Regions from separate parts of the Pantoea trifolii genome, predicted to be linked through region 3. Evidence: predicted binding sites of a transcription regulator. Region 3 holds the regulator's gene; each other region holds the start of a gene.
What was found. Region 3 encodes CRP, which controls carbon source genes, mostly activating them, when cyclic AMP is high. Its sites were predicted from a motif close to ATGTGANNNNNNTCACAT; they were not measured.

Region 1 (5,120 bases), 340 kb from region 3:
TGATTTCCGCGTTGGGATCGAGGCCTGGCGGGAAACGACCGGTGGAGAGCTCAGCCGCTTTGCCGAGGCCCAGTTTAGTCAGGTTAGGTAAGTGCAGCGGGCCTTCGCGGCCTTCATTGGCGCGGCCTTCGAAACAGGCTTCGGCGATATGGCCGAGCGTGTCCGATCCTTCATCACCGAATTTATCGGCGTCTTTACTGGAGCCGATCCCAAAGGAGTCGAGAACCATAATAAAAGCACGTTTCATGCAAGTCTCCTGCGCAATGCGCGATGACAAGTCAAAAAAAAGCGATCAGATCAGTATACCCGAACGGCCGCTGCCTGGCACGAAGAAGCGCCAGTTATTCGCTGACGCGGCGATAAACCACCGGCGTGATCGCTGGCGCAGTATCGCTCAGCGTAATGGCCGCTTTAACGGCGGCGGCGGCCTGTTGCCACTGCGCTTCCGACGCGGCATGGATAATCGCCAGCGGGCGCTGCGCATCTACTTCCGTGCCGAGCGTGATCATGTCGCTCAGACCCACGCTGTAATCAATGCTGTCGCTGGCGCGCTGACGGCCTCCGCCAAGCGCAACCACCGACATGCCAAGCGCACGCGTATCCATCGCGCTGACAATACCCGCACCATCGGCGTACACCGCTTTGCTCAGCGTTGGCGCTGGCAAATAGCTGTCCATGCGCTCGATGAAATCGACCGGACCATTTTGCGCCGCCACCATGCGGGCAAACACGTCAGCGGCTTTGCCGTTATCCAGCACCTGCTGCAGTTTTTTACGTGCATCGGCGTCGTTTTCAGCCAGTTTGCCGGAGATCAGCATTTCCGAGCACAGCGCCATCGTCACGTCCAGCAGGCGCGGATTGCGCGCTTCGCCGGTCAGGAACTGCACCGCTTCACGCACTTCCAGCGCATTACCCGCAGTAGAAGCCAGCACCTGATTCATGTCGGTGAGCAGCGCAGTGGTTTTGCAACCTGCGCCGTTCGCCACGCCCACAATCGCCTGCGCCAGATTTTCTGAAGCTTCGAAGGTTGGCATAAAGGCACCGGAGCCCACTTTGACGTCCATCACCAGCGCATCCAATCCTTCCGCCAGCTTTTTGGCGAGGATCGACGCGGTGATCAGCGGAATGGAATCCACGGTGGCGGTGATATCGCGCGTGGCGTAGAAACGTTTGTCGGCCGGTGCCAGTGAGTTGGTTTGGCCAATAATCGCGATGCCGACGTCTTTAATAATCTGGCGGAAACGATCGTCGCTCGGGAAGATATCGAAGCCCGGAATCGCTTCCAGTTTATCCAGCGTGCCGCCGGTGTGGCCGAGGCCGCGCCCGGAGATCATCGGCACATAACCGCCGCACGCCGCCACCATCGGGCCGAGCATTAGCGACGTGACATCGCCGACGCCACCGGTGGAGTGCTTATCAACAATCGGACCGTTAAGATTGAGCGATTTCCAGTTCAGCACCGTGCCGGAGTCACGCATCGCCATGGTCAAGGCCACGCGCTCGTCGAGCGTCATATCATGGAAATAGATGGTCATCGCCAGCGCGGCAATTTGACCTTCCGAAACGCTGTTATCGCGCACGCCGTTGATAAAGAAGCGGATCTCCGCTTCACTCAGCGCCTGACCGTCGCGTTTTTTACGAATAATTTCTTGTGGCAGGAACACAATGGCCTCCCCGGAATAGAGAGGTCGCCATAAATGGCGACCCTACGAACATCGATATGAACTTAATAACCGGCTTTGCTGGTCGCGGTTTCGTGGCCAAGCGTATTCAGCAGGCTTGCCAGCAGGCTGGAAGCGCCAAAGCGGAAATGACGCGCATCCGCCCAGCCTTCACCCAGCAGGTCGTCCGCCAGCTTCAGATACAGCGCCGCGTCTTCCGCAGTGCGCACGCCGCCGGCCGGTTTGAAACCCACCTGCTGCTTCACGCCTTTATCGCGGATCACTTGCATCATGATCGCCGCCACTTCTGGCGTCGCGTTGACCGGCACTTTACCGGTTGAGGTTTTAATGAAGTCCGCGCCCGCATCGATAGCGATTTCCGAAGCTGCACGAATCAGCGCTTCGTCTTTCAGCTCGCCGCTTTCGATGATCACTTTCAGCAGCACATTTGCCTCTGCGCAGGCTTCTTTACAGGCTTTCACCAGCTCGAAACCGATATCGCGGTTGCCGGCAATCAGCGCACGATACGGGAACACCACATCCACTTCGTCAGCGCCGTAGGCGATGGCCGCGCGGGTTTCAGCCAGCGCGATCTCAACATCATCGTTGCCGTGCGGGAAGTTGGTGACGGTGGCGATGCGGATTTCCGGCGTACCCTGCTCGCGCAGCGCTTTACGTGCCGCTGGGATGAAACGCGGATAGATGCAGATGGCAGCGGTGTTACCGGCTGGCGATTTCGCCTGACGGCACAGCGCGATCACTTTCTCGTCAGTGTCGTCTTCGTTCAGGGTGGTTAAATCCATCAGTTGCAATGCGCGCTGTGCTGCTGCTTTCAGGTCGGTCATGATGCTCTCCAAAATTCAGATCGGCGGGCACAACCCACCGGGTAATGTGATAATTCTAACAACTACCGTGACAACGAATTGCGCTTCATGTCACACGAAAAAGAAAACCTGTTATTTAAATACAGTTATTTAGTGATTCTAATCACAAATAATCACCAGTCAGGCCGAAATGCGCCGCGATGGCTGTTGTTATTATTATCACAAAAATGGGCGAGAAAGTGTACTCTCAGCTTTATCAATGTAGCTAATCAGGCGTAAGGCAGCGTAAATGCAGAATCTGTCGGGGGGAGAATCAGGCAGGCAAGGCGAACAGTTGCTGGCTGTTATGCCACAGCGCGTCGGCAATCACTTCGGGGGATTCACTGCGTAACTGGCACAACACGTCAAACACATTGCGCGCCCGCTCCGGACGATTGGGCTGGCCCTGAAAACCGTGCAACGGCATATCGGGCGCGTCGGTTTCCAGTAATAACGCACTGAGCGGCAGGCTGGCGATGGTGTTGCGGGTTTTACTGGCGCGTTCATAAGTGATGGTGCCGCCCACGCCAATCGCGTAGCCGAGCTGAATAAAGCGCTCCGCCTGCTGCTGGCTGCCAGCAAAGCCGTGTACCACGCCACGTCGCGGCAGATCGTGACGACGCAAATGCAGCGCCAGCTGATCGTGGGTGCGGCGCGAGTGCAGGATCACCGGCAGATCGTACTGCTTCGCCAACCTGAGCTGCTTATCGAGCAGCCGCGTCTGTTTGGCGAATTGCGCATCGTCCATATAGAGATCGAGACCTATCTCGCCGATCGCCACCCGCTTGCTATCTGGCTTTTTCAACCAGCGCTCTAACTCATCAAGGTGTGCATCTTCCTGATGCTCAGCAATGTTGATTGGATGCAGGCCCAGCGCGGCATACAGCGACGGATGCTGCTGCGCCAGTTGCGTCACAAGCGCGAAACGGCTGGCATCCACGCTCGGTACAATGATGCGTTCCACGCCGGCCTGCGCAGCGCGTGCAATGCTGGCGTGCGCATCATCAACGAACGGCGGGAAATCGAAGTGGCAATGCGTGTCGATAAACTTCATGCCAGCGAACCTTTATCAAAATCGGCATCGTTTTCCGCCAGCGCGGGCGTAATCAGTGGGCGATTGTCGGGCGCATTCGCCACCGCTGCCGGCGGCGTAACCGTGGTTGAACGCACCAGCGGCTCAGCATCACTCAACCATTGACCAAGCGTGGCGAGGAAATAGCGCCCGCTGCGTCGGCCTAAATGGTAATCCTGATTCAGCGATGACAAGCGGCTGCCAAGCGCCATGCTCGCCAGCGGTTTTGGCGGACAGATTTCGATGATGCGCAGATTATCCGGCGGCTGCTCGATGAACTGCTGAATCTCGCGATAGCTCTCTTCATGCTGATGCAGGATGTTGATCATCGGCTGCAATGCGCTGTCGGACAAAAAGCGTTCCATGCGTTTAAACCACTTCGGCGTGTAGGACACCTGCGACGGCACGGTGCGGATCACCACAATGGTGTCCGCGCCACGGCGCGCAGCTTCGCGTACCGGAATGGCATCGCTGATGCCGCCGTCAAGATAGCTCACGCCATCCATCTGCACGCCGCTGCGGTAAAAACCGGGGATCGCGCTGGACGCTTTTAGGATGTCGTGCCAGTTGGTGCTGATCGGGTTGAAGTACTCGGCGCGGTAATCGTCGCTGCGGCAGGCACACATATAGAATTCGCTGCCTTTGGCAAACAGCCCTTCGGCGGTGTTGAGCGCCAGCGGGAATTCCTGTTTGGTGATATCGATCAGCCAGTCGAGATCGATAAGATGCCCGCCGCGCACGAATCGTAGCGGATCAAAGAACAGTTTGCTGGTGGTGTAACGGGAGATCACGCGTCGCGCGTAGCCAGGCTGGCCACAGACAAACGCCGACAGATTTTGTGCCCCGGCCGAGGTGCCGAGTAACAGTTGAAAGGGGTTGAAGCCTGCGCGTTGAAACTCATCCAGTACGCCTGCGGTAAAGATGCCGCGCTGGCCGCCGCCTTCGCACACCAGGGCGATTTTACTGGATTTGAAAGGGGTTAAAGCCAGCGGTTCAAGTGAACCTAACGTCAACGGAATACGTGTTCCCAATGGATGTCCCTCAGTGTTGCTTGCTCTGAGGGAGTCGCCGAAGCAGCATCCCGGAGAACCAGTCATTGTCGTTCCCTGACCAATTGCTTCTGCAATCGTTGCGGCTTCATAGTATGCCGCAAAAGACCGGTCTCCGCTTTAGGTGACTCGCGGGTTAGCGTCTATTGAGACGCAAGTAGTCAGGGTCGTTTGCGCCCGGTAAACAGGCTCACGAGGAACAGAATAATACCGACAATGAAGACAATTTTAGCTGCCCATGCTGCCGTACCCGCCAGACCGCCGAAACCTAATGCTGCAGCGATCAGAGCGATGACCAGAAAGATAATACCCCAACGAAACATAAGCCTCTCCTTTACCATTGTGAAAATCGAACTGCTTATTTACACCTTTGTTTTTATTACGAAACGGCACCAGCGGGTGCCGAGTCGCTCGCGTTAAGATTTCACCTTCAGGTCATTCTTCACGCTTTTCACGCCTTCAATGGCTTTGGCGA
Region 2 (5,120 bases), 3.4 Mb from region 3:
CTTATGGCGATATGCCGGATGAAACGCCGGTGGAGGACGAAGGTTGTATCTCGGGCGTGAGCTTTTCGCCGGAGCAGATTATGCATGCCCATCTGCGCATCGGGCAGGGCGAATTGATGATGAGCGATGGCGCACCGCAGGCGGCGTATGGCGGTTTTGCCGTGAGTTTATCCACGCCGGATGAGGCGCAAGGCAAGCGTTGGTTTGAGGCGTTGTCCGCGGGCGGTGAAGTGACGAAAAGCTGGGCACCGACGTTCTGGGCCAATGGCTTTGGCATGTTGACCGATAAGTTCGGCGTACCGTGGATGGTGAATGCGTATAAGCCGCAGATTTGAGTATAGGGTGCGCGCTAGCCCTCACCCAGCCCTCTCCCGCAAGCGGGAGAGAGAGTAGGTAGGGGCACGATCTGTTCCCTCTCCCACTTGTGGGAGAGGGTTAGGGTGAGGGAAACCAACAACTTAGAAGTTGTAACCCACCACCAAATAGTAACCCCAGCCAGTCGATTTCACTTCAAACGGACCGTTACCGAAGTTCACCTCCTGGCCATCAGCCCACTGGCCGCCGTTGTGGAAATAACGCGCCACGGTTGAAACATGCCAGTGATCGTAGTTCAGCGACAGAATGTGGCTCGATGCAATCGAGTTGCTGGTGCGTGAACGATCGGACTTATCACGCAGATCGGAACCCCAGTCGAAGTTGGTGAAGCCGATGTAGCTCAGCTTGCCGCCCCACAGGTCGGTAATCGGTACAAAGTATTTCACCTTGAAGCGATAACCATCCCAGCTGTTCTCGTTCGCCGCACCGTAGTTTTCCCACTGGTATTTCGCGTAAACGTTCAGCGACAGGCCGATATCGCTGTGCGTATCAATGTCAGTGCCGAGACCCATGTACCAGGTGTTCTGACGGCTATCGCTGTTGCGACCCATGTCATAGATGTAGTTGTTGGCGAAGTACCACTCTTTAAACGGACCAAAAGAGAGGTCGGTGCCTGTCAGCTTATCGATGGAGAAACGTGGCTCAATTTCCATGAACATCGGCGAACCGTGGTCGAACACGCCGTTGGCGTTGCTGTTACCCACGCCAAAGAAGTTGGTCAGATCGAGATAGCCGTAGAAATCGAACCAATCCTTTTTAGCAAAGGCTTCGTATTCCAGATACACGTCGTTGTTGAACTGGGGTCCAAAACGGGTGTGGTAGCTGCCCACCACGTTCACGCTCTGATGCCACCAGTCAGAAACGTACTGCGGATCGCTGTCTGCCGCTTGTGCCGCACCAGTCCAGCTGCTGGCCAATAAGGCCCCTGCTATCAACGCTTTATATTTCATTATTGTTAACCACATGCTTTTGATCGCCGGGCCGTCGCCGCGATCGGGTGAAATTGATCCCAGGGGATGGGCAGTGAGTTGTCGTATCCGGTCTGTGTCGCCAGATTTTCAAGCTTGCGTAATGTGCCTGTAACAGAGGCATAGAAAATAGATTTTGGTCACGTTTGTCAAAAAGTGTTGCAGTTTGATTCACTGGAAATGTGATGGTTATCACATAACGGCCGTGAGGCGAACGGAACCCCGCAACCGTTTACGTGTCGCGTTCGTCGGGAAAAAGGGGTTGAGAGAATGGTGCGATAAATTGCAAGGTCGCCATGAATGGCAACCCTACGGGGTTATGGGAGGGTAACGCGCACCTGCAGGCCAGCAATCTGGCCCTGTTGATCGTGGCGGTTCGACAGCGCAACTTGCATCTGATGCTTTTGCGCAACGCTGCGCACAATCGATAAGCCCAGTCCGCTGCCTTGCGCCTGCACGTCCGGCGAACGGGTGAAGCGGTCAAAGGCGCGTTCGATAAAGGATTCCGCCATGCCGGGCCCGTTATCGACAATATCCACCACGGTGTGATTACCGACGCGATGCAGCAGCACATCGACCAGGCTGCCTTCCGGCGTGTGCAGCATCGCATTGCCGATCAGGTTATCGAACAGGCTACGCAGATCGGAGCGGCTGGCGTGCAGGCGATAATGCGTGGTGCCGTTAAAGCCGATATCAATGCCGCGCTTATCTGCCACCACCATCAACTGCTCAATGCTCTCTTTCAGCAGGTCGTCCAGCTCGATGCTTTCCACCGTGGCGACCACCGATTGATCTTCCTGACGCGAGATATTCAGCAGCTGCGTCACCAGATGGCGCGTGCGCGTTACACCCGCTTCCAGCTGATCGAACTGGCGGCTGGCTTCTCCGGGTTGAATATGTTGCCGCAGATTCTCCAGCTGCAAGGTCACTGCGGTGACCGGCGTACGCAGCTCATGCGCCGCATCTTCGAGGAACTGACGCTGCGATGACCAGGCCGCGCGCAGTCTATCCAGCAAGGCGTTGTAAGCTGCCACCAGCGGCAGCACTTCATCCGGCAAGCCATCAGGTGAAACGCTATGCGGATGCAGGGTTTCCTGGGCTGCGATATGGCGCGACGCCACGCGTAAATCGCGCGTTATCGCCCGCACCACCAGCCATATCACGATCAGTGAGAGCGGCATCATCAGTACCAACGGAATGATGGCGGAGAGCGCTCGCTTGACCATGATACTTTTCATGTAGCCGATATTATGCAGCACCTGAATATTGCCGATTTCACTGCCCAGCTCGCCGGGCCGCGTGTAAACACGCCATTCGCAGTCGTCGCCACAGTCACCGACTTTCAAATCGGTCCAGCCTTTTTTCAGCTGCAATGGCGCATGCAGGCCCGGCCACGAGCTGGCGCGCAGATGGTTGCTTTCGTCCCACAGCTGAACGATATAGGTGCTTTTGAGTTTCTCTTCATGCATCACCATCGGCATCAGCGCCGGCATGCGTTGGCTGCTGGCCCAGGCATCGGCGATCTTGGCGAGCTGATCGTCCTTCATGGTGCCCATCATGTCGCCGTAGCAGTGATAGAAATACCAGGTGACGCCGCCAATCATCGCCAGATGCAGAATCACCAGCGTGGCGAGCAGTTTGTTACGCAGCGAGCGCATAAAGGTGAAAGGTTTCATATTGCCGGTACCCGCCAGCCAAGTCCGCGTACGTTGCGGATCACTTCGTTATCCAGTTTGCGACGCATACCGTGAATCAGTACATCCACCGCGTTGCTGCTGACCTCTTCGCCCCAGCCGTAAATGCGGTTTTCTAACTGTTCGCGTGAAAGGATGGCGCCGGGCCGCTCCAGCAAGGCGTAGAGCAGGGCATATTCGCGTGCGGTGAGCTGTTCGCGCTGGCCTTTATACAACACTTCGCGCGTCATGATGTCGATCTGCACGTCGCCGCTGCCGAGCAGAGAATCTGCCGCACCGTGACGACGGCGGGTAATGGCGCGCATACGTGCCAGCACCTCTTGCAGATCAAAGGGTTTCAGCAAATAGTCATCCGCGCCGCTGTCCAATCCCTGAATGCGCTGCTGCACGGTATCACGGGCGGTGAGCACCAGCACCGGCGTCATGTCGCCGCGTGTGCGCGCTCGTCGCAGCACCTGCAAGCCATCTTCACGCGGCAAGCCAAGATCCAGCAACACGCAGGTATAGCCGCCTTCGGCCCAGGCATTGCTGGCATAGACGCCGTCGCGTACCCAATCCACTGACCAACCTGCCGCTTCCAGCGCTTGCTGCAGATTCGCGCCAATCATTTCGTCATCTTCTACCAGCAGCACACGCATGATGCCCTCCAACTTAACTGAACGCAGTGTAGCGACAGATAATTAGGCCAGAATTATACCCGTTTTCCCCCTTGCTAATTCTGCGCTAATTTTCTGCTAATTAAGGGATAAATTTAACGCGCTATTGTGGCGGCACTGGACACATTGCCAACGCAGGAGAATCCCATGAATCAGCGCGAATTTATCCGTAGTTTGCTGGACTGGATAGAGAATAACTTAGGGCACGATCTTCATCTGGATGAAGTAGCACGCCGCTCGGGATACTCCCGCTGGCATCTGCAACGTCTGTTCCGTCAGCACACCGGTTTTTCGCTGGCCGAATACATTCGCCAGCGCCGCTTAACCGAATCGGCATTGACGCTGATTAACAGCGATGAGGCGATTTTGCAGGTGGCGATGAGTTACGGCTTCGATACGCAGCAGGCTTATACTCGCACCTTCAAAAACTACTTCATGGTTACGCCAGGCCAGCTGCGTCGCCAGCGTCGCGTCGAGCCGGATCGTTTATTGTTCCCATTAGCCGTCGCGTAGGGTCGCCATTTATGGCGACCAGGATCGGGGAATTTGTTATAAGCTGCTGTTCTCACTCTCTTAACTGCCAGAGAACATGGACAACAGCGACAATCTCTCCGCCATGATGCTGTTTGCACGCGTAGTGGAACGGCAAAGCTTTAGCGAAGCCGCACGCACCTTAGGCGTTTCCAAATCCCACGTCAGCCGCGAAGTGGCGCGACTGGAAGTGCGGCTCGGCATCAAACTGCTGCAGCGCACCACGCGCAAAGTGGTGCTGACGGAGCTCGGCCAGGCTTACTATCCGTTCTGCGTGCGCATGCTGGAAGAGATGCATCGCGCCGACGCCTTTGTGCAGCAGGTGCATCAACTGCCCGCAGGCAACGTGCGCTTGCAGGCGCCGGTCACCTACGGCTGCCAATGCGTGGTGCCCACGCTGAATGACTTTATCCGCCGCCATATTCACATCAACGTTGATCTCGAACTCACCACTAGCGATGACCCGCAACCCAGCGCCGACGTGGCGATTGTCATCCGCGCACGTGCGCCCGATGCCGCTAACTATCGTGAACTCGCCAGCATTGATTGGGGCTTGTACGCTACGCCGGATTATCTGGCGGCGCATGCGGACATCGATCATCCTGACCGCCTGACGCGCCACGACTTACTGCTGTTTCACGGTCCGGCGCACACCGCCGCGCTGCCATTTCGCCGTGATAAACAGCGGCTGGCGTTGGATGTACATAGCCGTTTCCGCGCTAACAACAGCATGGCGCTGCTCAATGCGGCGCTGGCGGGGACCGGCATCGCTTATCTGCCTGCTTATATGACGCAAGATGCTTTAGCGCGCGGTGAAATCCAGCAGGTGTTACCAGAGTGGCAAATGGATCGCCTGCACAGCTATCTGTTGCTGAAAGAGCAGCCGCAACCCTCTT
Region 3 (5,120 bases):
ATTCGCAGCGCTTCCTGATAGGCTTCCAGCGCATCGTGCGCGTTCTTGCGCAGCAGTCCGCTTTGCCACTGCGGCCACAGCCAAATCATCCCGGCGAAGGCAATCAAACAGCCCATCAAGGTATCCATCATGCGCGGCAGCAGAAACTGTGCGCCGTTGAGCGACAGCAGCTGCAGCGAATACACCGCCGTGACGGTGAAGCCAATCATCGACCAGCCGTAATATTTCCGCGTGATCAGATAACTCGCCAGCGTGATCCCTAGCATAAACAGCAGCGTGATCGATTCCGGCACCGCCAGCTGGAGCGACGCGGCGGCGATCAGCAATCCGGCAAAAGTGCCCAGCGCACGGTGCTGGATGCGCACGCGCGTCGCGCTGTAACCGTTCTGGCTGACGAACATGATGGTCATCAGAATCCAGTAAGGTTTGGGAATGTTGAAGAACAGCGCCAGCGCGCTGCCAAACATCAGCATCACGGCAAAGCGTGCCGCGGTGCGTAACGCGGTGGATTTGAATGACAGATAACTGCGCAGCGCGGGTAACAGCGGCAAACGGCGCTGGCGATCGGCCATCAGGTCACGCGTGTAGAGCGGCTTCTGCGTACGCAACACGCGGGCGATGCGGCTGAAGTGATACAGGCAGAAGTTGCCGACCGGGTTATCCGGATGCTGGCGCGCAATTTTCTCCAACGCGCCGAGCTGTTTCTCCATATGAAAACGGTCTGGCAGCTGATGGTAGAGAATTGCATCCGCCAGCACGCGCAGTCGCGCCGAGATGATTTTGGCGTTCCAGCGAATCACCGCTTCGGCGTGGCTCTCTTCAACCAGCTTCTGCACCTCTTCCGGCTGATGCAAACTCACCGAGATGTGTTCCTGTAAATCCAGCGCCACCTGGAAAGCGCGCGTCAGGCGTTTGTGGCTGTTATCGCGACTGGCCGACAGCATATGCATTTGCTGGTAGCAGGTGGTGATGAGATCGACCGCCTTTTGCTGACGTGCCAGCAACGGTGGCAGCGCTTTTTCCGGATCGGTCAGCTGCGTCAGTAAGGTGTATTTGGCATCGCAGTAATCCGCCAGCTCGCGGAACAGCAGGCTGAGCGACTCGCGCATCGGCTGCTCTTTCCACAGCCAGAACCAGAACCAGTTGAATAAGCCGTACCATAGCGTGCCGCCAATGTAGAGCAGCGGCGGCACCCACATCGGCATGCGTCCAACCAGGCTGAGCGTGAAAATAGCGGCAATCAAAGTCGCGGGCAGCAATCGTGCATGCAGCGGGCCGATTTCGCCGGTCACGCCAATCAGCAGCGGCAACGCCAGCAAAATCAGCGGCAGCGGAACCTGATAAGCGGTGAGGATTTGCATCAGGAAACTGCCGGTGGCAAACAGCGAACCCCCCACAATCAGGCGTTTGAAGAAGCGTTTGTGCGGCGTATCCAGACCCGCCATGTTGCAGCAGGCCGGCACTAATGAGAACAGCAGACCTTTTTGCAGATCGCCAAACAGCCAGCCGAGAGCCACAGGCAGGCACAGCACCAGCGTTTGCCGCAGCGCGTAGTTAACTTCGGGATGATAGATGATTCGACGCCACATCAGCTCATCGCAAATAGAAACGGCGCGATGTTGCCATCACGCCGTGGGTGAGAAGAAATTAGCGGGTGCCGTAAACGACGATGGTTTTACCGTGTGCGGAGATCAGGTTCTGATCTTCCAGCATTTTCAGGATACGACCCACGGTTTCGCGTGAGCAGCCCACGATCTGACCAATCTCCTGACGGGTGATTTTGATTTGCATCCCGTCTGGGTGAGTCATCGCATCTGGTTGTTTGGCCAGATTTAGCAGCGTTTGCGCGATACGTCCGGTGACATCGAGGAAGGCAAGGTTGCCCACTTTCTCAGATGTGACTTGCAGACGACGCGCCATTTGCGACGAAAGTCGCATTAAAATATCCGGGTTTACCTGAATCAGCTGACGGAATTTTTTGTATGAAATTTCAGCCACTTCGCAGGCAGACTTCGCACGTACCCAGGCACTACGTTCCTGGCCTTCTTCGAAAAGACCGAGTTCGCCGATGAAATCTCCCTGATTGAGGTAGGAGAGAATCATCTCTTTGCCTTCTTCATCTTTAATCAGTACCGCTACGGAACCTTTTACGATGTAGTACAGCGTTTCCGCTTTCTCACCCTGATGGATGAGCGTGCTTTTGGATGGATATTTGTGAATATGGCAATGGGACAGGAACCATTCGAGTGTAGGGTCTGTTTGCGGTTTGCCGAGAACCATTCGCTATTATCCTCTGTTGTAATCGTGCCCAAAACACAGGGGGCATTTTTCCCTGTCAGGCGGTTTAATCGTCGAGCGTTTCCAGTAAAGGAAAAATTATTCCGGGTGGACTCTTAAGCTACGCTTTTGATTCTTCCGGCCTTCGTCTGTGATGACGAAAATATTTTCAGCACTGTTTGTAGCACAGCTTTTGCGAGCTGTCTTGTGTTGTCTCGCTTCAGCACAAGGGGGATTACTCTGGATTGCTGTTTGTCAGGTGAAAGCGTACTCTGGCGGCAAAACCGCCGCTTCAGGAGAGAGAATAATGCAGGCACGAGTGAAATGGGTGGAAGGTCTTACCTTTCTCGGAGAATCCTCATCTGGCCATCAGGTATTAATGGACGGTAATTCCGGTGACAAAGCGCCAAGTCCAATGGAGATGGTGCTGATGGCCGCAGGCGGCTGTAGCGCCATTGATGTGGTTTCGATCCTGCAAAAAGGGCGCAGCGATGTGGCCGATTGCGAAGTGAAACTCACCTCAGAACGCCGTGAAGAAGCGCCACGCATTTTTACCACTATCAACCTGCATTTTATTGTCAGCGGCAAAGCATTGAGCGATAAAGCGGTTGCGCGCGCGGTTGATCTGTCGGCGGAAAAATATTGCTCGGTGGCGATCATGCTGGGTAAAGGCGTGGAAATTACCCACAGCTATGAGGTTGTCGAGTTGTAATCGGTCGAAGGGGAGGCATTCATGCCTCCCTTTTCACCGCCCGCACCAAACCTATTCAATCCGCTTCCCTTCAATCAGTCGCTGTACCAGCGGCAGCATAATCAGCTCCATCGCCAATCCCATTTTGCCGCCCGGCACCACCAGCGTATTGATGTGGGAAATAAACGATCCCTGAATCATCGCCAGCAGATAGGGGAACGCGATGCCTTCCAGGCCACGGAAATGAATCACCACGAAGCTTTCGTCGAGCGAGGGAATTTCGCGGGCGGCAAACGGGTTTGAGGTATCAACGGTCGGCACGCGCTGGAAGTTAATGTGGGTGCGCGAGAACTGCGGCGTGATGAAGTTAATGTAATCCTCCATCGAACGTACCACCGAATCCATTACTGCTTCGCGTGAATGGCCGCGCTCGCCGGTGTCACGCACTAGCTTCTGAATCCACTCAAGGTTAACAATCGGCACCACGCCAACCAGCAGATCGACATGCTCCGCCACATTTTGCTGCTGCGTGACCACGCCGCCGTGCAAGCCTTCATAAAACAGCACATCGGTGTTTTCTGGTAGCGGCTGCCACGGCGTGAAAGTGCCCGGTACCTGATTCCACGGCACCGCTTCATCGTAGGTGTGCAGATATTTGCGTGATTCGCCGAGGCCGGTTTGACCGTAATGTTTGAACGTCTGCTCCAGTAGACCGAAATCATTGGCTTCCGGGCCGAAGTAGCTGATGTGGCGACCGAGATCGCGTGCTTTGCGGATCGCCATGTCCATTTCCGGACGCGTGAAGCGATGGAAACTGTCGCCCTCGAGTTCCGCCGCATGCAGGTTCAGCTGCTGGAAAATCTTACGGAAGGCGAGGCTGGTGGTGGTGGTTCCGGCGCCGCTGGAACCGGTGACGGCAATAATTGGATGCCTGGCTGACATAACAGAGCTCCCTGTGAAGTCCGGCGATGAGCATTGTTACCACGAATTGCCGCGGGGTGCATCAGCCGCGAAATTCACCCTTCGGCATAATATTGATCGATTCATGCAGTTCCGACCACACCAGCACCACGTCGCCGCGCTCCAGCTGGCGGCGCACGTCGGCGACTTTTTGCAGCAAACTGCGTTCCTGCTCGCCGTAATCGGTGCCTTCGCGTAACACGAAGGTTTCAATCAGATTTTCCAGCGTCTCCGCTTCGAGTTGTTGCCAGGGAATAATCACTATTACACATCCAGATAAGTTGAGAGCCAGTCGGGCACGCGCTGTTCCAGCCACATTTTCGGTTTAAGCAAGGTGCCGCCGACAAAGCCGACGTGGCCACCTTGCTGCGTCAGCTGATACTGAATGGAGGCTGACAGCTGGTCAGGTTGCGGGATCACGGCATCAGTCATAAAGGGATCATCTTGCGCATGAATGATCAGCAGCGGTTTACGCACGCCAGTGAGCAGCGGCATCGCGCTGGCTTGTTGATAATAGTCGCTGGCGTCAATAAAACCGTGCGCACGTGCCGTTATGGCATCATCGAATTCGCGTAAGCGGCGGAAAGCGCGTAACTGGCTGAGATCGACCGGCAGCGTGCCGGGCCAGGCGTGCAGTTTGCGCGTAGCGTTCTTTTTTAGCCGCGTCAGCAAATAGTGCTGATAGAAGCGCGAAAAGCCAACATCCAATTTGCCGCTGCACGGTTCCAGTGCCAGTGGCGCTGAGATGGCGATGCCGGCATCAATCGGCACATCGTGACCTTGCTGACCCAGCAGGCAAGCGAGCATGTTGCCGCCCAGCGAAACGCCGACTGCAGCGGTCGGCACGCTGCCCCATTCACGCTGCAGCCAGTTAAGGAAGTAGGTGGCATCTTCGGTTTCACCGGAGTGATAGATGCGCTTCAAGCGATTAGGCTCGCCGCTGCAGCCGCGAAAGTGCATCACCACCGCCAGCCAGCCGCGCGCCTGACACGCCTGCATCAGGCCATGCGCATACGGGCTGCGAAAGTTGCCTTCCAGGCCGTGAAACATCACCATGCGCGGCTTGTGACGTGCCTGCGCCGGATCTTCGCTCCACGCTAAATCGACAAAATCGCCGTCCGGAAGGTCAAGACGCTGCCAGTGCGGACGCAACGTGACGCGGCGCCGCAGAATACGCGGCAGCAGTGTTTGC

Region 1: the regulator CRP is predicted to act here: its motif matches at 2,551-2,568, upstream of deoC (deoxyribose-phosphate aldolase).
Region 2: the regulator CRP is predicted to act here: its motif matches at 1,524-1,541, upstream of NQH49_RS01980 (nucleoside-specific channel-forming protein Tsx).

The regions. Positions count from the first base shown of each region.
Region 1 covers NZ_JANIET010000001.1:3,501,955-3,507,074, forward strand. Annotated here, with positions in the region: gene deoB (phosphopentomutase) at 1-247, opposite strand, end outside; gene deoA (thymidine phosphorylase) at 342-1,664, opposite strand; gene deoC (deoxyribose-phosphate aldolase) at 1,727-2,506, opposite strand; gene NQH49_RS16170 (TatD family hydrolase) at 2,799-3,578, opposite strand; gene NQH49_RS16175 (patatin-like phospholipase family protein) at 3,575-4,627, opposite strand; gene NQH49_RS16180 (DUF1328 domain-containing protein) at 4,807-4,968, opposite strand; gene osmY (molecular chaperone OsmY) at 5,062-5,120, opposite strand, start outside.
Region 2 covers NZ_JANIET010000001.1:453,487-458,606, forward strand. Annotated here, with positions in the region: gene yjdN (VOC family metalloprotein YjdN) at 1-335, shown strand, start outside; gene NQH49_RS01980 (nucleoside-specific channel-forming protein Tsx) at 459-1,325, opposite strand; gene NQH49_RS01985 (sensor histidine kinase) at 1,661-3,019, opposite strand; gene NQH49_RS01990 (response regulator) at 3,016-3,675, opposite strand; gene NQH49_RS01995 (helix-turn-helix domain-containing protein) at 3,841-4,206, shown strand; gene NQH49_RS02000 (LysR family transcriptional regulator) at 4,283-5,120, shown strand, end outside.
Region 3 covers NZ_JANIET010000001.1:3,837,363-3,842,482, reverse strand. Annotated here, with positions in the region: gene NQH49_RS17915 (YccS/YhfK family putative transporter) at 1-1,589, opposite strand, end outside; gene crp (cAMP-activated global transcriptional regulator CRP) at 1,648-2,280, opposite strand; gene NQH49_RS17905 (OsmC family protein) at 2,585-2,989, shown strand; gene NQH49_RS17900 (phosphoribulokinase) at 3,041-3,910, opposite strand; gene NQH49_RS17895 (YheU family protein) at 3,972-4,190, opposite strand; gene NQH49_RS17890 (hydrolase) at 4,193-5,120, opposite strand, start outside.